2 regions of the Candidatus Clostridium radicumherbarum genome follow, and region 2 is predicted to be linked to the other one. Evidence: riboswitches for the same ligand, from Rfam matches in the RefSeq annotation. Region 2 holds a riboswitch; the other holds the start of a gene.
What was found. Region 2 has a riboswitch for glycine ahead of gcvT (glycine cleavage system aminomethyltransferase GcvT). Riboswitches for the same ligand answer to the same signal wherever they lie in the genome.

Region 1: another riboswitch for glycine. It lies ahead of ACJDUH_RS05910 (GrdX family protein); the one in region 2 lies ahead of gcvT (glycine cleavage system aminomethyltransferase GcvT).

Annotation. Positions count from the first base shown of each region.
Region 1 covers NZ_JBJHZY010000001.1:1,245,012-1,256,308, reverse strand. The annotation lists gene grdD (glycine/sarcosine/betaine reductase complex component C subunit alpha) at 1-905, opposite strand, end outside; gene grdC (glycine/sarcosine/betaine reductase complex component C subunit beta) at 937-2,472, opposite strand; gene grdB (glycine reductase complex selenoprotein B) at 2,709-4,016, opposite strand; gene grdA (glycine/sarcosine/betaine reductase complex selenoprotein A) at 4,047-4,514, opposite strand; gene ACJDUH_RS05925 (glycine/sarcosine/betaine reductase component B subunit) at 4,555-5,841, opposite strand; gene ACJDUH_RS05920 (thioredoxin family protein) at 6,021-6,353, opposite strand; gene trxB (thioredoxin-disulfide reductase) at 6,367-7,299, opposite strand; gene ACJDUH_RS05910 (GrdX family protein) at 7,320-7,697, opposite strand; glycine riboswitch at 7,802-7,875, opposite strand; glycine riboswitch at 7,879-7,977, opposite strand; gene ACJDUH_RS05905 (DegV family protein) at 8,101-8,940, opposite strand; gene trmL (tRNA (uridine(34)/cytosine(34)/5-carboxymethylaminomethyluridine(34)-2'-O)-methyltransferase TrmL) at 8,954-9,421, opposite strand; gene ACJDUH_RS05895 (Cof-type HAD-IIB family hydrolase) at 9,505-10,329, opposite strand; gene ACJDUH_RS05890 (N-acetylmuramoyl-L-alanine amidase family protein) at 10,424-11,297, opposite strand, start outside.
Region 2 covers NZ_JBJHZY010000004.1:344,678-355,974, reverse strand. The annotation lists gene ACJDUH_RS17640 (amidase domain-containing protein) at 1-754, shown strand, start outside; gene ACJDUH_RS17635 (M15 family metallopeptidase) at 768-1,679, shown strand; glycine riboswitch at 1,776-1,876, shown strand; glycine riboswitch at 1,880-1,956, shown strand; gene gcvT (glycine cleavage system aminomethyltransferase GcvT) at 2,051-3,157, shown strand; gene gcvH (glycine cleavage system protein GcvH) at 3,233-3,616, shown strand; gene gcvPA (aminomethyl-transferring glycine dehydrogenase subunit GcvPA) at 3,619-4,983, shown strand; gene gcvPB (aminomethyl-transferring glycine dehydrogenase subunit GcvPB) at 4,986-6,437, shown strand; gene lpdA (dihydrolipoyl dehydrogenase) at 6,440-7,834, shown strand; gene glyA (serine hydroxymethyltransferase) at 7,933-9,162, shown strand; gene folE (GTP cyclohydrolase I FolE) at 9,313-9,867, shown strand; gene folP (dihydropteroate synthase) at 9,978-10,784, shown strand; gene folK (2-amino-4-hydroxy-6-hydroxymethyldihydropteridine diphosphokinase) at 10,805-11,297, shown strand, end outside.

The DNA.
Region 1 (11,297 bases), on a different contig from region 2:
TTTAAGCCAGCTTTATTAGCCTTTTTAAATTCGTCAGCAGATATTTCTAAAACTTTATTTTTTGCACATTCTGCACAAAACTTTAAAGCTTCACAAATTAAAGGTGCTCCTGAAGCTCTTGAAACAATATTTATCAGTTTGTTATAACTTTCTCCTACTCCCGGTCCATAACCTGCTCCAACAGTTTCGTAATCTCCACCTGTTGTAAATGAAGAAAATAGTTTTATAAGTAGATTTCCTGTTAAAGAATCACAAACCATAACGTCCGGTGTACCTGCTAGAAGATCATTGCCTCTCATAACAGAGCCACCATCTGCTCTTAAGGAATCAGCAAATTCAATATTATAACCCTTATCTTTAACTTCTTTTAATATCCTTTCTACTTTTCTTGCTCCATCTAAGTTTAAGATTCCAACTGTAGGCTTATGGATGCCCATTGCCTTGGCTGCAGCTATTCCTAAAACTGCATTTATTGCCATTCCTTCCACCCTGTTTACAGAGGAAGTTCCAGTAGTAGTTGCTATAAGCATTTCTCTGCCTCTACCCGGAGTTATAACTTTACCAACAGTTGAAACTCCGATTGGAAAGTCAAAATGCTGAGTAACACATCCATCTAGAAGTCCTTTGTCAAGCATTTCCACCATGATTTTGTGGCCTTCTTCAGCTGTTTGTACTTCAACTGTTTCTAGGCTGGAACTGTTCTTCGTGCCAATTAGCACCACCTGAAAATCAGGGTATTTTTTACTAGACATTTCGGCTGCCTTAATCATTTCTTCAGTTCCATGCTCAGAGCCAAGAATAGTTAATCCTATTCTCACCTTTTTACCAAAGCTGCCAGATTTTATACCTTCAGATATTTCATTAAATACTTCTGCTATGATTTTATTAGCCTCTATTTTATCCATCACATCACCTCATTATTATAGAAAGCCTATGCTATTTACTCATTAAAAAGGCAGCAAAATCCTTCATTGCATCTGCAACCATTGATTTTATTTCTTCCTTAGAAACTCCACTTGCTTCTACTTTTGCACCTTTATTCTTCTCAACTACTATTGATACACCATCAAAAAGGTTTGTCATCCTTCCAAGGAATAAGCTTCCTTTACCTATAATCATGAAATTGTCCATTTCGCCTTTAAGCATATGATCTCTTCCATGACCTATTATAGGAACACCTGATGGAATATGCCCTTGAGTAGGTGCAAATCCTGGGTATCCATGTTCTATTACGAAGCCAGGTAAGTCTTTTCTATCAAGCTGCCCTTTCTTAACTGCAAGTGCTCCAATCATTTTATAGTTTTGAGTAGGAACATCTCCAGCTCCAGCAGGTTCTGTGATATCAGGAGTCTGCATTTCTGGTGCATATTTGTTAATGTCTGTAATCTTTAATCCAGCATTATCAAGAGGTTCTAGCACTAAAGCTTCTAGCACTGACTGAGGTGAAGCTCCATGTCCAATAGTATGTCTTCCAATGATATCAGTTCTTAGAATTGGATTTACACCATCATCTTCAGTTATTAAAATGGCAAATCCTCCCAAGCAATCTTCTAATACTGGAAGATTTTTCTTTACATGGTCTTTACCATTCATACCTAGTTTAGCAGTTGCTCCACCTGCTACAATGGCAACATTCTTATAAATTCCTGATTTAACTAGTGCTGAAGCAGTAATTAAAGCATGAGTTGGTCCTGCGCAGAAGCCTCTTATATCAGCTCCTGTAGCTCCTTTTAAGCCAGCTATTTCTCCGATGGATTTGGCAATATTACCTCCACCTCTTTGATTCATATCTCCAATAGCTTCTTCGGAACACTCTATTACATATTCTATTTCATTTACATCCATATCTAAATCTTTAACAAGGTGCATTAATGCAAGCACTCCTGAAGCCTTAACTGATAAATTTTCCAGCATTATATGTGATGTAAGATTTTTATCAAATTCATGGGCACGTCTTATAGCACCAACTAATTTTTCTCCTATATAAAGTCCATCAGCAATATGTGAGTCAACAAGTTTTTGAATTTCTTCTTTATCTTCACCATCACCAAGTGCATCTGCCTTATTATTTAAAACTGGATGCTTAACAAACTTTTCTTTAACTTCAGCTGTAAAATCCTTTTCTAATTTAACTAAGTCAAAAACGTCTGATAATTTTATTAAACCATAAAACTCATCTTCTGGCATGATTTCGCCAAATTTACCATATCTATCAGCACTATTAAGCTTTTCATTATGCCAAGGTCTTGGCATTTTAGCTAATTCTTCCGGAGTTAAATTTCCAATGTAAGTCTGATTAGGAGCATATGCTACTACATCTTCAAAATTTCTTAAATGTCCTTTTATTTGCTGTAAATATTCTGAATTAGGATTTGTTTCTCTTTCTAAGGTTTGAGTAGTTCCATTATGGATAACCATGTCTGGAGTATTAACTAATATATAGGATGCTTTTTTAATTACTGGAAAGCTCATTTTTATTCCTCCTTTTTTTTACTGGGCAACCTGTACTCAACCTTTCTAAGCGGCTAGGCTGCCCTTAAAAGTCCATTTAGGACTTTGGCTTCGCCACTGGACAGTTTAAGCTTGCTCATTCCATTCGCAAACTGCCCGTAAAAATCCATTTAGGACTTTTACCAAGAAAAAAAGAAGAAGCTGGAGAATGTTTTTTCATTTCTCCACTTCTCCTTTCTTGAGTCTATAAATATATTTTAGTCTTCAAAAACTTTTTGTCCATCCACTGGAGTTTGCAGAGCTACTAAAGCTTTCTCTACTAATCTCTTTCTTAATTCATACTCATCCTTTTTATCTAGATTTGGATTTCCTAGAGGATGTGGTATAGCTATAGTAGGAACTATTCTATTAGCCCCAACTGTAAGAGATATTGGAACAACTGTACACATGTGAACTACAGGAAGGCCTGCTCTTTCAATTTCTTTAACAAGCGTTGCACCGCAACGAGTACAAGTTCCTCAGGTGGAGGTTAATATAACTGCCTGAACTCCATCTGCAATTAATTCTTTTGCAATTTGTTCACCAAATTTCTTTGAGGAAGCAACTGCAGTTCCATTACCAACTGTACTATAGAAATATCTATGAAGAGAGCCAATTTTGCCTTCTTTTTCAAATTCTCTTAATACATCTACTGGTAAAACTCTATCATTATCTGCATTTGCATAAGTAGGATCATATCCGCCATGTGCAGTCTCATAGGTCTCAGAAGTTAAATCATATACACCTTCAATATCATATTTTCCGAATTTAGATGCACTGGATGATTCAATATGATCTGGATTTCCCTTTGGTACTGTACCTCCAGAAGTTACTATTGCAACTTTTGCTTTAGTTATATCTGCTACAGGAGGATTAGGTTCTACTCTGTCAAATACAGGCATTTTGAATTCTGTAGTAAAGGCTTCATTGCTTAATTTCTTTATAAGCATATCTACCGCTCTTTTGGAGCCTCTTTCCTTAGCAAAGAAATTTTTTCTAATTCCTCTTTCAATGTAACTTTCTTCTGCTGGAGCGCCTATTTCTTCCTTATTAGCTAACTTTATAGCTAGGTTAGCTATCTTAGGAAGTGCGTCTCTCATCCCAACAGCACTATTTTTTGTTTCAACGATATAAATATGTTTTTTATACATATCTGCGCCAGGATTTTCAATATACATTGCACTTAAAGCAGGGATATTTAAGTTTTCTTCTACAGCTGCAGCAATATTTCCACAAGCAACTCCATATCTTCCAGCATTAAAAGCTGGTCCTGCAATAAATATATCAGGGCTAAATTTTTTAATCATCTCAATTATTTCAGTTTTTGCTGCTTCCACATTTTCATTAAAATATGAATCTCCGCAAATTACTGTAGCAACTATTTCTGCACCCTTTGATTTTAATAGGCTATTAAGTCCCATACCTGGTCCTATAAAGCCCTCTCTAACCTCAGGTTTTATATCAGCTTTTTCTTCTCCGCCTATACCAGCGTAAAATTGATTAATATAGTGGACAACACGTATCAAGTGTGCTCCCCCCTTTCGGAGTATTTTTATTTATTTATATTGTGAAAATTGATCTCTAACATTCTTAACTTCACTAACTATAGCATCTACGTCAAGAACCATTTCCATCATACCGCATTGTTCATCATAAACAGCAGCATCACATTCCTCTTTAATTTCTGGTTCTACAACGTGATAAACTGCAAGTCCTAAAGCAATACCAGCTAGCGGTCCTGCGTAAGTAGGATCTCCTGCAGCAACTGTTTCTGCAGATAGTCCAGATGCCTCAGCTTCTGCGCCTCCGATAACTACTACTACATTTTCTGCGCCATGCTTTTCAGTCAAATCTTTAACTCTTTGTTGGATCTCCAGATCCATTGCACCTGCGGCTGTTCAAACAAAGCATTCTGTTGATGCAAATATAACCTCTGCTCCAGCTGATTTAACACATTCTTCTATTGCTGGTCCTGGAATTCCGTCTCTATCGCCTATAGCAATAACTTTTTTGCCTTTTAACATAATATCCATCCTTTCAATTAATAAAATTTTTAATCTATAATTAGTAACCTTTAGCAGTAAGATAATTGAATCCTACTTCACTTGTAGCTCCTGTAATAACTTGAATTTCAGCATTTATTGTGCCATCTTCTCTTAAGCTTCCAACATATCCTCCAGCTATTATATTAGCTGCTTCAGGGTGTCCTATAACTTTCTTCATTGCAGGAAGTGTTATTACTTCATTGGCATTACCACCAGTTACAACTGCATCACCTTTAGGTGTTGAATCTGCAAGTGATTGGGAACTTCCATCTCTTCCTGCATATTCATCAGTTACAAGTACTGTCTTTATACCTTTCTCTGTTATCTTGTTACAGTTCATAACAAGGTCTGCATCTGGGTTACCAAAACCTTCTTCAGATATAATAACAGCATCAGCTCCTAAAAATTCAACTAATTTTGCTGTCATATCTGAGGATCTTTGCTTATCAGCTAGATAAACATTTTCATTAGTAATTATGCAGCCTAGGAAATTATAATCCTTACCATGCCTTTCATAAAGATCTTCTATAATAGGATGGTTTAAGTGTACATAAGTTGGATTTTTATCGCAGGCAGAAACACAGTTTCCACTTACAATAGCTCCGTCAAATACTTCTGTTGGATAGATAAATGTAGGAATAATTTTCTTTGCATCTACTCCATATACATAAGTATCATGTAATAAACCTTGAGTTTGTAGCATGTATACATATACTACCTTTGGAAGTTCAGGGTACATCTTCACTTGTTCAAGAATTGGTAAAGTTTCATATACCTTTACTTCATCAGGTTCAACATCTTTTCCTGCTTTTCCTAGGTATGTTGCAGCTTTAAAGCCTATAATTCTAACTGCTTCTTCATGTTCATGCTGGAGTACTCCCTCTTTGGGCTCGCAAATTACAACCAAGTTGTTCGTCTTTGAAAATGGCGTATATTTGGCACCCTCACCACTCATGTCAATTATACCTTCCTGAAATCCTACTATTTTACCAGTAGTAACAACAGCAGCACCTTTTAGTACATGAGTTCTTCCTGAGCCAACAGTATCCACCTTATTTATGAAGCCAGGAAATATTCCACCCTTTCCTTGAGTCTTAACTCTAGGTTCTATAACATCTTTTACAGGTATAATTCTGGTTTCCTCACCAGGCTTTGCAATATCAAAGTTAATAGATTTAATTCTATCATCTCCACTAACTTCATTTAATAACTCTTCTTTATTTACATAAAGAATTCCATTTTCCACCTTAGTTTCAGCTCCAAATTGAAGATCCTTTATATAAATTTTACCAAGTTCTAAACGCAAAGCTGTCACCTCCTTATTAAAATAAATTTATAATTAACAATTAATAATTTTAATTTATTAATTGTAATTCATTATTGTAGTAGATTTTGGATTGTTTGTTAATTGACAAATTATCTTTTATGTATTTTGAACAATGAAAGTATAATCAGTTATGTTTTCATTGTTCATTTTTTTATGAATTATAGTGTTTCATAAACACTCTTTAAAAAATTTTCTACATCATCTAAACTGCTTATTTTGTCAGGTGTAATTGTGCTGACCTTTTCGCCATTTTTATAAATTATCATTGTAGGAAGTCCTAATACCTTTTGGCCAATTGCAAGCCTTCTAGCACTGCTTATATTAAGACTAGAAAATTTTATTTTATCACCATATTTATGTTCTAATTCATGTACTCCAGGCATTAGTTCCTTGCAGATTTCACATTTATCTCCCCAAAAGTCAACAAATACAGGCATCTCAGTGTAATTTAATACCTCTGTCTCAAAATTATCCTTGTTTAATTCTAACATTTTCTTTTACCTCCTAAATTTCATTAAATTCATTTTCTAAATAATGCTCTGCATTAGTTGCAGCTATTGCTCCATCTGCAGCAGCTGTAATAACCTGTCTTAAGGACTTTCTTCTAACGTCTCCTGCTGCAAATACTCCAGGCACATTAGTTTTCATTTCTTCATCAGTAATTATATACCCTGTTTCATCCAAATTTATTTTGCCTGTGAAAAGTTCTGTAATTGGTAGATATCCTACAAAAACAAAGCATCCATCGACCTTTAAATCACTAGCTTCCCCTGTCTTAACGTTTTTAAGTACTAGCCCTTCTAATATCTCATCTCCATTAGCTTTTTCAACTACGGAATCATAAATAATATTTATTTTAGGATTGTTAAAAACTTTGTCTTGTATGGATTTTGCTCCTCTAAATTGGTCTCTTCTATGAATGATTGTTACATTTTCTGCAAACTTAGTTAAATAAATAGATTCTGTAAGTGCAGAATCACCACCACCTACTACAGCAACATCCAGCTCTGTGAAAAAGTCAGCATCACAAGTTGCACAATAAGATACGCCTTTACCTCTAAGTTCTAACTCGTTTTCGAACCCAGCAAGCCTAGGATATGCTCCTGTTGCTATTATTATTGTCTTAGCTTCATATGTTTCTTTCTTACCTATAAGCTTTTTGATTTTACCTGAAAAATCAACTTCAGTTATTTCATCTTTAACAAATTTAGTACCAAACTCTTCTGCTTGTTTTCTCATTCTTTCAATTAAAGATGGACCAGTACAATCCTCTATAGAACCTGGATAATTCTCAAGTTCATCAGTAGTTGCAGTCTGCCCTCCAAATTTTGCTCTTTCAATAAGTAAAGTATCCATTTTTGATCTTGCAGCATAAAGACCTGCTGATAAACCTCCAGGTCCCCCGCCTATTATTATAGTATCGTAAATATGTGCCATGTACTTACCTCCTTTAAAAATTAATTAATGGCATTATATATAATATCAAAGTCTATTAATTGGAAATCATTCAATATGCTCTCATTCCAATTAGGAATGCCAAAATCCTTCATGAACTTATTAGTAGTACTGATACTATTCTCTATAAGCTCTAGGGATTCCATATCTATATTATTTTCCTTTTGTTTAGATATTATAATCGTTCTAAAAGGCATTTCATTTGGTTTAATGCTGCTTATTAAAGGATGTGTCAGGAGCCTATGATTGTTATGAACGTAGTCTCTAGCCTTAATTAAAACATCAACAGCACTTCCATTAATGAAATTTACAGAAAACTTATTTCCTAAATTTTCTTCTACCAAAGTATTATTGGTTACAACAATAATTGATTCAATCATACATTATTCTCCAAATTATGTATAGGTTTTCAAGAAAAATATAATATAATTCTTGTACAGTCATAAAACAAAAAAGACAAAGTACAAAGCCTTACGCCATTGTACTCTGTCTTTTAACCTGAGAGATTTACTCCTTCGGTGATGAACTTCTAATTTAAATAGTTCAAGCTTTCCAGAGATATGTCCACTTTCGATACTTTTGCCTGAGAGCTTCACAGGTTTTAGGCTTTCCTGCTTATTCCTTCGGCTATCATAAATGATTATCTCTCGAAAGTTTCATCCATCAATATTATATAGGTATTATTTCCTTAATGTTATTATATTATATACATAATAAAATTGCTATAGTTTTTTGAATTAATTTCTCTCAAAATTTATGAGTGCTGAATATAATATTTCAGAATTAATAATTCTCAATGAAAAAAATACCGCTTGCACCACTTCCTGAATGAGTACCAACTACACATCCTACTTCACATTCAACAAATTCCCTGCAATTTAATACCTGGTATTCCTTTAAAACCTCATAGACGTCCTTATTATCAGCTTGCAGTAAAAATGAAGGCTCATTGTCCTTGATACCTTTTTTCTCAACATAATCTACTATGGTTTTGCTAGCTTTCTTGCTTCCTCTAACCTTGTCCATTACAGCTATTTCCCCATCTTTTATCTCTAGAATTAATCTTAAGCCTAATATGCTGCCAACCATTCCTGCTGTCTTTGATAGCCGGCCTCCCTTAACTAGGTTTTCTAAGCTTTCAAAGGATAGCGCACTTTTTACATGAGGAATAATTTCCATAAGCTTTTTATTTATTTCCTCAAAGGAGTAATTTAATTCTCTTAAAATACAGGCTTTATAAACTAAAAGACCAAGGCCCGAAGTAACATTTAAACTATCTATAACAAAAACATCCCCGCTTTGCAGCATATCTTTAGCAATACATGCTGATTGGTATGTCCCACTCATTTTAGATGAAATATGTATTGATAGTATTTTATAACCTTCTTCTAAATATTTTTTATAACATTCATAAAAGCTTTGAGGATTGATTTGTGATGTAGTAGGAAAAACATCAGAAGTTTTTATTTTCTGTAAAAATTCAGGGAGTTTTATATCTACTCCATCTCTATAAGTGACCTTTCCAAAATGTACTGTAAGGGGGAGTACCTCTATGTCATATTTATTTATAATATCTAATGGCAAATCTGAGGTACTATCAGTAACTATTTTAATCTTATCCATTTTATTTCTCCTCCTACTTCATGTTTGGAAAATTCATTTGTCTTAATGCTTCATAAGCTAGGATAGCTGCAGTGTTGGAGAGATTTAAAGATCTTGTACTGCTTTCAAGCATTGGAACCCTTATTAGATTATCTAGGTTGTCATTACGAATATAATCGGGCAGCCCAGCTGTTTCTTTTCCGAATATAATAAAATCTCCCTCTTTGTAACTTACTTCAGTATAAAACTTTTTGCCTTTTGTAGTAGAAAAATAGAAATTCCCTTCAGGATACTTTTTTCTAAAATCCTCGTAAGACTCATGTACCTCCATATCCAAATATGTCCAGTAATCTAATCCAGCCCTTTTTAAATGCTTTTCCTCAAGACTAAAGCCAAGAGGTTTAATCAGATGTAATTTAGAATTAGTTAATACACAAGTTCTAGCAATATTTCCTGTATTTTGTGGAATTTCAGGCTCAAACAAAACAATATTTAAATTCAAATTTATTTTCATCTCCTCAATAAATCCTTAAATCTTCACTATATATATATTATATTATTGTTTAATTCTAGTAAAGATAGCTATTAATTATGTAAAATTAGTTCATCAATAGCTTTTGCCACCCCATCATCATCGTTAGTGGAAGTAACATAATCTGCTGCTTCTTTTACAAATTCTTCTGCATTTCCCATTGCCACACCCGTCCCAGCATATTTAATCATAGACAAGTCATTTTCATTATCCCCTATGCACATTATCTCTTCTTTGTTTATATTATAGAATCCTGCCAAAACTTCTACAGCTCTTCCCTTAGAAACTCCTTTGTTCATTACCTCAAAATTATTCTTATTAGAACTTACAACTTCTAGTTCTCCATTATTTTTGAGCTCTATTTTTGCTGCCTGAATTTTTTCTATATCCTCGTCAATACATATACACTTCAATATTTCATCTTCATATTTATCAAAAATAATATTCCAATCATCTACAATTTGTATATCTATTTGCCTGTCCTTTGGCAGTGTCTTATTCATATTGGCATAGCTTTGTGATGAATATATTATTTTTTCTGTAAAAACAGTATTGGGAGAATTAAAATGTGGGTAAATTTTATACTTCCTAAGAACATTTAAGACCTCTTCACATTTTCTCTTACCAAGTACAGCTTTATATATTATTTCATCTCTGTCCTTTTCACGAATGTAGGATCCATTTGTAGCAATGATAGGAACCTTTATTCCTATTAAATCAGCAAAATATCTAGCTGAAGTGAATATTCTTCCTGTACAAATAGTAACTTTTACACCTTTGTCATGAGCTTTTTTAATAGTATCTAAGTTTTTTTTACTTATCTCACCTCTGGTATTTAAAAGTGTACCATCCATATCCATACATAACAGCTTAATCATCTTTAAATATCTGCCTCCTTCGTTAGTTCATATGTAATATATTATAGCAAAAATATTGCTTCAAAACAAAAACACGGGAATAACCCGTGTTAAATTAGTTATTATTTTTCTGAAAATATTTAATAACTCCCTTAGCTATATTATCTCCATAATTTCTAAGAACATTATCCTGAGTTAATTTATTTCTATCTTCGGTATTACTTATAAATCCACATTCTAAAAGTACACTAGGTATATTGCTATATCTTAATACTGCAAAGTTCTGTCTAAGAATACCTACATTCTTCCAAGAATCGCTTTTCACAAGTTCACTTTGCATAGTTTTTGCAAGTCTAATTCTTTCTTCAGTTTGAAATCCATTAGGATCATAATAATAACTAGAAACACCACAGTATTTACTCTCTTTGTTCTCATTAACATGTACTGATACAAAGATATCAGCTAAAGACGAATTTGTAATATCTCCAATTTCTTTAAGTGGTAATAATTTGTCTTCATCTCTTGTTAAAATTACTTTAATGCCGCTGAATTCAAGCTGATCAGCAGCGTAATTTGCAATCTTTAAATTGATATCCTTCTCATATAAACTGCCATAATTGGCTCCCTTATCAACACCGCCGTGGCCTGGATCAATTACAACACTATGAGTAAAAGGCTTGTCCACTTTTGAAATAAGAATAATAATATTTTTCTTATTGTTCCTATCAATACTTACAAAATTATTATGCTCTAGCTTTTTTTTAATCTTTAGAATGTAACCATCTTTTGTAATGTTATAACCAAGATCCTGGTCTTGTAATTTCTTGTCTCCATTAAGATTTATACTTTCTGCCTCATCCTTTTTTAGGTTGATGTTAATATAATCTTTATTGTCTTCTAAGTTTAATTTTTCAATTTCTCTATCGCAGCTAATAATGTATTTTTTAAAATAACTGCTCTCTGAAATAGAGATATTTCCCTGGTTACCA
Region 2 (11,297 bases):
TAATTTTTCAGCTTATCTCCTTTGTTCAACTGAATACAAATATAGTTACGAAAATGAAAGTAATATTATTAATAGCTTTAAGATTGGAACATCTCATGTTATCAATTTAACAAATAAAAATAATAATTGGAAGATTTCAAAAGAATGGTATAAGGACCCTTTTGCTGATTCATTAAATATTAACAGCCTTAAAGCAGATGACATAAAACAATTTATTTTAAACAATGGTATTAGAGATTTTGGAGGCTTAAATAAAAGGAGAGTAGATGTTATAGATTATGCTGAAAAGTATTGCGGAGCAGCAAGCGAAGAAAGATATGGCTTTAAATATAATAATAAATATAGAGACTTTAATTCTTTAGGGGGAGATTGTGCTAATTTCGCATCTCAGATGTTATTTGAGGGTGGGAAATTCAAGAAAAATGGTGCTTGGAATTATGAAAGGGGCACAGGTTCAAGGGCCTGGCTTAATGCAGATGGCTTTAAAAGTTACATGCTTTACAGCGGAAGAGCCTCACTTATAGCTTATGGAAGTTATGAAAAGGTGGTTAAAGCATCCTATAAACTTCTGCCAGGGGATTTTATTGCTTATGAAAAAAAGGGCGATATTACACATATTTCAGTTGTAACAGGTGCTGATTCCAAAGGATATTCCTTAGTAAGCTGCCATAATACAGATAGAAACAAAGTGCCTTGGGACTTAGGTTGGAGCGATAAAAACATAAAATTTTGGCTGGTAAGAGTACATTATTAGGAGGATTTTCAAAATGATAAGCAGCATTAAAAAGAGCTTTAGCTTTTGTCTAATAATAATTTTGTTTTTGAATTTAAAGATTCCTATTAAAGCCTTAGGAGATAAAAATAATATTGTCATTAAGCAGGATCTATTATGTTTGACACTTGCCTACCCTGAGTACATTACTGGTTTTGAAGTAAAAGAAAATGGGATAATCTATATAAATATGAAATCAGGAAAAAAGATATTATATGATGATAAAAAAACAAAGTCAATTGAAGAAAAAATTAACAATGCTGATTTGCAAGATACTTTGGAACAACTCTATCCATTAGATTTTCCCACTGGGCTAATGGAAAAGAATTATGATCCTGGAAGGTTTAGAAATTATGAGCTTCTCAAAGAAGTTTATGGAAGTACAAAAAGCTCAGTTGAAGCTAATCTTAAAAAAGCCAATATTGGTTATGCTTTTCTACAATTTAATGGAAATAATAATGCAGCAAAGGAATTAAGTGCTGCTGTACGGGAAGCTCAGTCATTGGGAAAGGACAATATAAGAAGAGCACTATATCCAACATGCGGCACCTTTAATTATAGAAATATAGCTGGAACAAATAGGCTAAGTCCACATGCCTTTGGAATTGCAATAGACCTTGCCAGCAGCAAGTACGATTACTGGAAATGGGCATCTATCAAGGAGGGTGAAAAAAGACTTTTAACCTATCCAAAGGAATTAGTAAGTATTTTTGAAAATCATAATTTTATTTGGGGTGGTAAATGGAATCATTTCGATATTCTTCATTTTGAATATAGGCCCGAAGTTATTTTAAAGGCAAGATATTTCAGTAAGAATATTGGGGATAATGATGTTTGGTACAAGGGAATTCCTTTAGATAATTTACGGATTAAAGAAGTAATTGAAAATATAAATAAGGTACTATAACAAATAGATTGTTAATTTATTAATTAAATTGACACAATATTCCTAATAGTATATATTTAAATTATAAATATTAAAAATTTAATATTAATATATCAGATGATATTAGCGGGAGATATCTATCAGAGATAGCCGAAGAAGAAATAAACTAATTGCCGATTGGTTTAGAAGCTTTCAGGCAAAACAACCGTTAATGGATGGAACTCTGGAAAGTTCAGAAATGGCACCGAAGAAGAAAAATACTCTTAGGGTATTAAAACTTTCAGGTAAATATACAGAGAGATATGAAGGCTTGCAGCATTGCTTTGCCATCATATCTCTTTTTATTTTAATTAATAAAGCAAATAAATACATAATTGAAGGGAGAATGCGTTATGGAAAACCTTAAAAAAACAGCGCTGTATAATGCACATGAAAAGTATGGAGGAAAACTAATAGAGTTTGCCGGCTGGTGTCTTCCAGTTCAATATGAAGGGATTATTGAGGAACATGAAGCAGTAAGAAACAAAGCTGGTTTATTTGATGTATCTCATATGGGAGAGGTTGAAGTAAAAGGAAAAGAAGCCTTTGACTTTGTTCAAAATCTAGTAACTAATGATATAAGTGTTTTAAATGAAAATCAAGTTATTTACTCCTTTATGTGCTATGAGAATGGCGGTGTAGTTGATGACCTATTAGTTTACAAGTTTAACAATGAAAACTACCTACTAGTAGTAAATGCTAGTAACGTAGATAAAGATTATGAATGGATGCTTCAAAATAAAGGCAAGTTTCAGGTAGAAATTATAAATGTTTCAAATGAAGTTTCTGAAGTTGCGCTGCAGGGTCCTAAGGCTCAAGAAATACTTCAAAATTTAACAACTGAAAACTTAGATGATATAAAGTTTTTCTATTGTAAAAAAGATGTATCAATAGCAGGTATTAAATGCTTAGTTTCAAGAACAGGATATACTGGTGAGGATGGATTCGAAATATATACAGAGAATAAAAATATAGAAACTATTTGGGAAAGTCTTCTTGAGACTGGAAAGGTTTACGGGCTGGTACCAGCGGGGCTTGGCTGCAGAGACACCTTAAGATTCGAAGCAACACTGCCACTATATGGTAATGAAATTACAAAAGATATTACACCACTTGAAGCAGGCCTGGGCTTTTTTGTTAAGTTAAACAAAGAAAACTTCATAGGTAAAGAGGCTTTAGCTAAACAAAAGGAAGAAGGGCTTAAGAGAAAGCTGGTTGGGTTCGAAATGAAGGACAGAGGAATTCCAAGACATGGCTATGAAGTTTTTGCTGAAGGAAAAAATATTGGATTTGTGACTACTGGGTATTTTTCACCAACTTTGAAGAAAAATATTGGACTTGCGCTTATTGAATCAAATTACACAGAATTAGGAACTGAAATAAATGTACAAGTAAGAAATAAATCATTAAAGGCAGAAGTTATAAGCAAGAAGTTTTATACAAAAAATTACAAAAAATAAAGGCCGTTAAAGTCCTAGATGGACTACACCGTGCCGCATAAACTAGTAAGTATTAATAATGAGGAGGAAATTAAAATGAAAGTATTAAAAGAATTATTGTACACAAAGGAACATGAATGGGTAAGAGTTGAAGGAGAAAAGGCTTATATCGGAATTACAGATTTTGCTCAGCATGCATTAGGAAGCATCGTTTATGTGGAATTACCAGAAGTAGACAGTGAAATTAGTGAAGGTGACACCTTTGGAACAATTGAGTCAGTTAAAGCAGCTTCAGATGTATTTATGCCAATTGACGGGAAAATACTTGAAGTAAACGAAGCAATTGTAGACAATCCAGAATTAGTGAATGAAGATGCTTTTGAAAATTGGATGGTATGTGCTGAAATATTAAATAATAGTCAACTTCAAGGACTTATGAATGCTGATTCCTATGAAAAATTATGTAATGAGGAGGCTTAATAATGTTTCCATATATACCTAACAGTAGTTTAGATGAGGAAAAGATGCTTGACAGCTTAGGTATGAACTCATTAGAAGATCTTTTTAAGGATATTCCAGAAGATTTAAGATTAAAAAGAAAACTTAATCTAAATGAGCCCATGTCTGAGCTTGAGGTTAGTAAAAAAGTTAAGGCACTTGCAAGTAAAAATCTTGACAGTGAGGACTTAGTATGCTTTTTAGGTGCTGGTTCCTACGATCATTATATTCCATCAGTTGTTAAGCACATTACTTCAAGATCAGAGTTTTATACTGCATATACACCTTATCAGCCGGAGATAAGCCAGGGTACCCTTCAGGCTATTTTTGAATATCAGACTATGATTGCCGAATTAACTGGAATGGACGTAGCAAATGCATCTATGTATGATGGAGCAACTGCCTGCGCAGAAGCTGCAATGATGGCCTCAGAAAATACAAAACGTAAAACAGTATTAGTATCTAAAGCCGTACATCCTGAAATTAGAAAAGTATTAAAAACCTATATGAGATTTCATGGTGATGAGCTAGTAGAAATAGAAACAAAAGATGGGGAAACTGATATTGAAAGTCTTAAAGCTAATTTAAACAATAATTCTGCAGCTGTTATAGTCCAAAATCCTAATTTCTTTGGAGTAATAGAAGACTTAACAGAAGTGGAAAAAGTAACTCATGGAAATAAATCCTTACTAATAATGAATGTAGATCCAATTTCACTTTCAGTATTAAAGACTCCTGGAGAAATTGGTGCAGATATTGTTGTAGGAGATGGGCAAGCATTAGGAAATCCAATGAATTTTGGAGGACCATATCTAGGCTTTATGGCAACTACTACGAAACAAATGAGAAAAATGCCTGGTAGAATAGTTGGTGAAACAGAAGATATAGACGGTAAGAGAGCCTTTGTGCTTACACTGCAGGCAAGAGAACAGCATATAAGAAGAGAAAAAGCTACTTCAAATATCTGCTCTAATCAATCCTTAAATGCCTTAGCTGCAGCTGTTTATCTTTCAGTTATGGGAAAAGAGGGCTTAAGAGAAGTTGCAGAAACAAGCATGAAGAAAGCACACTATGCCTATAATGAATTAATTAAAACAGGTAGATATAAGAAAGCCTTTAATAAGCCATTTTTCAAGGAATTTGCTATAACAGGAACTGCAAATCCAGAGGTTCTAAATGATAAACTTCTAGGTGAGGGTATTCTTGGCGGATATTCACTTGATAAGGATTATGAGGAGTTAAAAAATTCTATTTTATTATGTGTAACTGAAAAGAGAACAAAAGAAGAAATAGATATGCTGGTTAATTTAATGGTAAATGTAGATGAAGATAAGGAGGGTAAGAGGTAAGCATGAAAGAGTATACTAAACTTATATTTGAAGTTTCAAAGAAAGGCAGAAAGGCCTATTCTCTTCCAAAATGCGATGTACCTGACTCTAATTTGGAAGAACTAGTTCCAAAGAATCTCCTTAGAGAAAAAGAATATATATTACCTGAGGTAAGTGAAGTAGATGTTATAAGGCATTATACCTTATTATCTAATAAAAATTATGGTGTGGATTCAGGTTTTTATCCACTTGGTTCCTGCACTATGAAGTATAATCCTAAAATAAATGAAGATATGGCTTCAAATCCTCACTTTACCGAGGTTCATCCTTATCAAGCTGAAAATACAGTGCAAGGTAATCTTGAACTTATGTATGATCTTAGTAAAATGCTAGGTGAAATTGTTGGTATGGATGGGTTCACTCTTCAGCCAGCAGCAGGTGCTCATGGAGAGCTAACGGGGCTTATGATAATTAAAGCTTATCATGAGGCTAGGGGAGACTATGCTAGGAAAAAGATAATAGTACCTGATTCAGCCCATGGAACTAATCCTGCCAGTGCTTCAGTAGCTAATTTTGAAGTAGTTGAAATAAAATCTGATGAAAAAGGAGCAGTGGATTTAGAAAACTTAAAAGCAGTTTTAGGAAACGATATAGCTGGTTTAATGCTTACAAATCCAAGCACATTAGGTCTATTTGAAGAAAATATAAGTGAAATAGCAAAACTTGTTCATGAAGCTGGCGGACTGCTATATTATGATGGAGCAAACACTAATGCTATTATGGGAATAACAAGACCTGGAGATATGGGCTTTGATGTAGTACATTTAAACCTTCATAAGACCTTTTCAACTCCCCATGGAGGCGGTGGTCCTGGAAGCGGTCCTGTAGGAGTAAAGAAAGAACTTATTCCTTTTCTTCCAACTCCTGTAATAGAAAAGCAGGATAATAAATTTGTTTTAAACTATGATAAGCCACTGTCTATAGGAAGAGTAAAGGGTTTTTATGGAAATTTTGGCATTTTAGTTAGAGCATATACCTATATATTAACTATGGGAAATGATGGCCTTAAAAAGGCAAGTGAAATGGCAGTTTTAAATGCAAATTATACCAAGGAAAAACTTAAGGACTATTATATGACTCTTGATAAAGTATGTAAGCATGAGTGTGTACTCGGAGGACTTAAGATACAAGAAAATGGTGTTACAACCTTAGATGTTGCAAAGAGGCTTATAGATTACGGTTATCATCCACCTACAATTTATTTCCCTCTAATAGTTGATAGCGCACTAATGATAGAACCAACTGAAACTGAAAGCCTTGAAACCTTAGACGGATTCGTGGATGCAATGATTGCTATAGCTAAGGAGGCTAAAGAAAAGCCAGAGCTTCTTAAAGAAGCTCCACACAACACTGTTGTAAGGAGATTAGATGAAGTAAAGGCCGCAAGAACTCCAATTTTAAGATGGAAGGTATAACTATGGAAAAAGATATTGTCGTAATAGGTGGAGGTCCTGGAGGATATGTAGCTGCCATTAGAGCAGCTCAGCTTGGTGCAAAGGTTTGTTTAATTGAGATGGATAAACTAGGTGGTACATGCCTCAATAGAGGCTGTATACCTACTAAAGCACTTTATAGAAATGCTGAGCTTTTAAATACTTTAAAGCACATAGATGAATTTGGCATTAATGTAGAAGCCTTAACTGTAGATGTTGCTAAAATACATCTTAGAAAACAAGGGGTAATTGATCAATTGGTTGGCGGAGTAGACCAGCTTTTAAAGGCGAATAATGTGTTAGTTTTAAATGGCAAGGCAGAGTTTAAACATAAAAATACTATTAAAGTTTACTTAAAAGATAAAAGCACCGAAGAAATAACTGCAAAAAATATAATAATTGCAACAGGTTCAGCACCTTCCATCCCTCCAATTGAAGGTGCTGATAGTGAAGGAATATATACAAGTGAAAATATTTTAAATTTTGAAAGCATACCTAAAACTCTAGCTATTATAGGCGGAGGAGTAATAGGTATGGAAATTGCTTGTATATTTAATTCCCTAGGTACCAAAGTTACAGTTCTTGAATTTTTGCCTAATATCATTGCCCAAGTTGATGGGGATATTACAAAACGACTTACCGTTTCATTAAAGAAAAAAGGAATAGAGATAAATACAGGAACTAAAGTAAATAAAATTGAAAGACAAGAAGATGGCTATGTGGTTTTTGGTGAAGGTAAAAAGGGAGAAATTAAAGTGGAAGCTGAAAAACTGCTTATTTCTGCTGGAAGATCACCAATGACTCAGGGCCTAAATTTAGAAGCAGTAGGAGTAGATTTTGATAGAAAAGGCATTAAAGTTGATTCTAATTATGAAACAAATGTGAAAGGAATATATGCCATTGGAGACGTAAATGGGAAAGTAATGCTTGCCCATGCAGCCTCACATCAAGGTATGTTTGCAGCAGAAAAGATCTTAGGCTTTTCTGAAGAAGTGCCAAGTGATATAATACCTAGCTGCATTTTCGTCTTTCCTGAAATAGCAACTGTAGGCATTACCGAGGAAGAAGCAAAGGCTAAGGGGCTTACATACAAAACAAGTAAATTTATGTTTGGAGCAAATGGAAAAGCTCTTGCTTTAGGTGAAGGTGAAGGTTTTGTTAAAGTCATAGCTAGTGAGGATAAAATCATTGGAGTTCATATAATGGGACCACATGCCTCTGATATTATTCATGAAGGTACCTTAGCAATTGCAAATAATATCAGTTTAAAGGAAATTAAAAGCACAGTGCATGCTCATCCAACTCTTTCAGAGGCGTTTTTAGAGGCTGCAATGGGGATAAATGGCGAAGCAATACATTTAATGCCAATGAAAAAGTAAGAATTAAATTTAATTTGTTATTTTTATAAAATTAAAGGAATAATAAGTGGTGAAAATTACGAATATTGTGGTAAAATAGCATTACGGGGGTGAAAGTAATGAATCTAGATAATGTTAAAAAAGTTGACCTAGAGATATTTAATGTAATTGAAAGTGAAATGGACAGACAGGAAAATAAGATAGAACTTATTGCATCTGAAAACTTTACCAGCAGTGCTGTAATGGAAGCTATGGGTTCACCGCTTACTAATAAGTATGCCGAAGGATATCCAGGAAAGAGATATTATGGCGGCTGTGAGTGTGTAGATGTAGCTGAAAATATAGCAAGAGATAGAATGTGCAAGCTTTTTGAAGCTGAACATGCCAACGTGCAGCCTCATTCTGGCTCACAGGCTAACATGGGAGTATATATGTCTGTACTTGAACCTGGTGATAAGGTGCTTGGAATGAACTTATCACATGGTGGACATTTAACCCATGGAAGTCCAGTTAATTTTTCAGGAAAGCTTTATAAATTTATTTCCTACGGAGTAAATGAGCAGGGTGTAATAGATTATGAAGAATTAAGAAGAATTGCACTTGAGGAAAAGCCTAAAATGATAGTTTCTGGTGCAAGTGCTTATGCAAGAATAATCGATTTTAAAACTATAAGAGAAATCTGTGATGAAATTGGTGCATACATGATGGTAGATATGTCACATATAGCAGGTCTTATAGCTGCTGGAGTACATCCAAGTCCAGTACCCTATGCTGATTTTGTAACAACTACAACTCACAAAACTTTAAGAGGACCAAGAGGTGGAGCAATACTATGCAAGGAAGAGTATGCAAAGGCAGTAGATAAAGCTATATTCCCTGGAATTCAAGGCGGACCTCTAATGCACGTTATTGCAGCAAAAGCAGTTTGTTTTAAAGAGGCTATGTCTGATGAGTTTAAAGCTTATCAAAAGAAAGTTGTAGAAAATGCACATACCTTAGCTGAAGCTTTAACTTCTAGAGGCTTTAAGCTGGTTTCTGGAGGAACAGATAACCATTTAATGCTTGTAGACCTTAGAAATAAAGGGGTAACTGGTAAAGAGGCAGAGCATCTATTAGATGAAGTAGGAATAACTGTAAATAAGAACACTGTACCTTTTGAAATACAAAGTCCATTTGTTACTAGTGGAATAAGAATTGGTACTCCTGCAACTACAACAAGGGGTTTTGGAAAAGAGGAAATGGTAGAAATCGCAGACATAATTTCTTGGAGTATAGATAACAAGGATGGGGATTTAACACCAGCTAAAAATAAAGTTAAAGCTTTATGTGAAAAGTTTCCATTATACTAATTTATAACTATTATTTATAAAAAAGCTACCATTTGTAAAATGATAGCTTTTTTATATACTATTGTTTGAATGTTGATCAATTTGAAGTAGGATAGTGATATGCTATAATAATATATCAGGAACATATGAAAACGAGGTATAAAACTTATGATAGACGAAAATAAAATAAAAGAAGCAGTTAAAATGATAATTGAAGCAATAGGAGAGGACTCAAAAAGGGAAGGGCTACTGGATACTCCAGATAGAATAGCAAGAATGTACTCAGAAATATTTTCGGGGCTTAATGAGAGTGCAGACACTCATTTATCAAAGACCTTTACTGTAGAACAAAATAATATAATAGTTGAGAAGGATATACCTTTTTATTCTATGTGTGAACATCACTTTCTACCCTTCTATGGTAAGGTGCATATAGCATATATACCAAATGGAAAGGTAGCTGGACTAAGTAAGCTTGCTAGAACTGTTGACGTATATGCTAAAAGACCTCAGCTTCAAGAGAAAATGACAGCTGAAATTGCCGATGCCTTATATGAACATTTAGATGCTTCAGGAGTACTTGTTATTATTGAAGCAGAGCATCTTTGTATGAATATGAGAGGTATTAAAAAGCCAGGAAGTAAAACAAAAACTCTCTCTATTAGGGGATGTTTTGAAAAAGATCAAAGCTTAAAGGAAGATGCTTTTGAACTACTTAGAAGTTAAGGAGGTTAAAGTCCTAAATGGACTTTAACGGGCAGTTTGCGAGTGGAACGAGCAATCTTAAACTGCCCAGTGTTTCCGACTAAAAGGAGGAAAAAAATATGAACAAAGATATGTATATTGGAAATAAACTTTTTAATCTAGGAAAACAAACCTATATAATGGGCATATTAAATGTCACTCCAGATTCTTTTTCTGATGGAGGTAAGTTTCTTAATTTTGAAAAAGCCATAAATCACGCTAAGGAAATGGTAAAAGAGGGAGCAGATATTATTGATATAGGTGGAGAGTCTACAAGGCCTAATCATGTACCTGTTGGGGAAGAAGAGGAAATAAAAAGAGTGATTCCTATAATTAAGGCTTTAAGTAAGGAAATAGACGTTCCTATATCTGTAGATACTTATAAGGCTAAGGTGGCAGAATGTTCTATATTAGAAGGAGCTGCGCTAATCAACGATGTATGGGGCTTCAAAAAGGATAAGGAAATGGCTAAAATTGCAGCGAAGTATAATGTTGCTTGCTGTTTAATGCATAATAGAGAAAATAATAATTATAATGATTTAATGTCGGATATGATAATGGATTTAAAGGAAAGCATAAATCTTGCCCTATCTAACGGGGTAAAAGAGGATAAAATCATTGTTGATCCAGGTATAGGTTTTGCAAAAAATTATGAGCAAAACCTTGAAGTCATGAATAAACTTGAAATGCTTAGTATTCTAGGTTATCCTGTACTTCTTGCTACTTCTAAAAAATCAATGATTGGAAATGCTCTTAATTTGCCTCCAGAAGAAAGAGGAGAAGGTACACTTGCCACAACAGTTATAGGAATAATGAAAAATTGTGATTTTGTTAGAGTTCATAATATAAAAGAAAATAAAAGGGTTTGCAGGATGACCGATGCAATTATTAGAAAATAGTAAAGTAAGCAGGTGAGTATATGGATAAGATACATATAAAGGATCTTGAGGTTTATGCCTTTCATGGTGTTAATAAAGAAGAAAAAAACATGGGACAAAGATTTTTAATTTCCCTTGAGCTTTCTCTTAATTTAAGAGAGGCTGGGTTAAGTGATGATTTAAATAAAACAGTAAATTATGCAGAACTCTGCGTTAACATAGAGAAAGAATTTACAAAAAAGAAATTTGATCTAATTGAAGCTGCTGCAGAGGCATTAGCTAATTATATTTTATTAAATTATACATCAGTAAATAGTGTTAAAATATTACTTAAAAAGCCTTGGGCTCCTATTGGAAAACCTATAGATTATGCTGCAGTAGAAATTGAAAGAGGCTGGCACAAGGTATATATTGCCTTAGGAACTAATATGGGAAATAAAGAGAAAAACATAAATGAAGCGCTTGAAAAATTAAACAGTAATAAATGTAAGGTTATAAAAATATCAAACATGTACACAACCAAGCCAGTAGGAT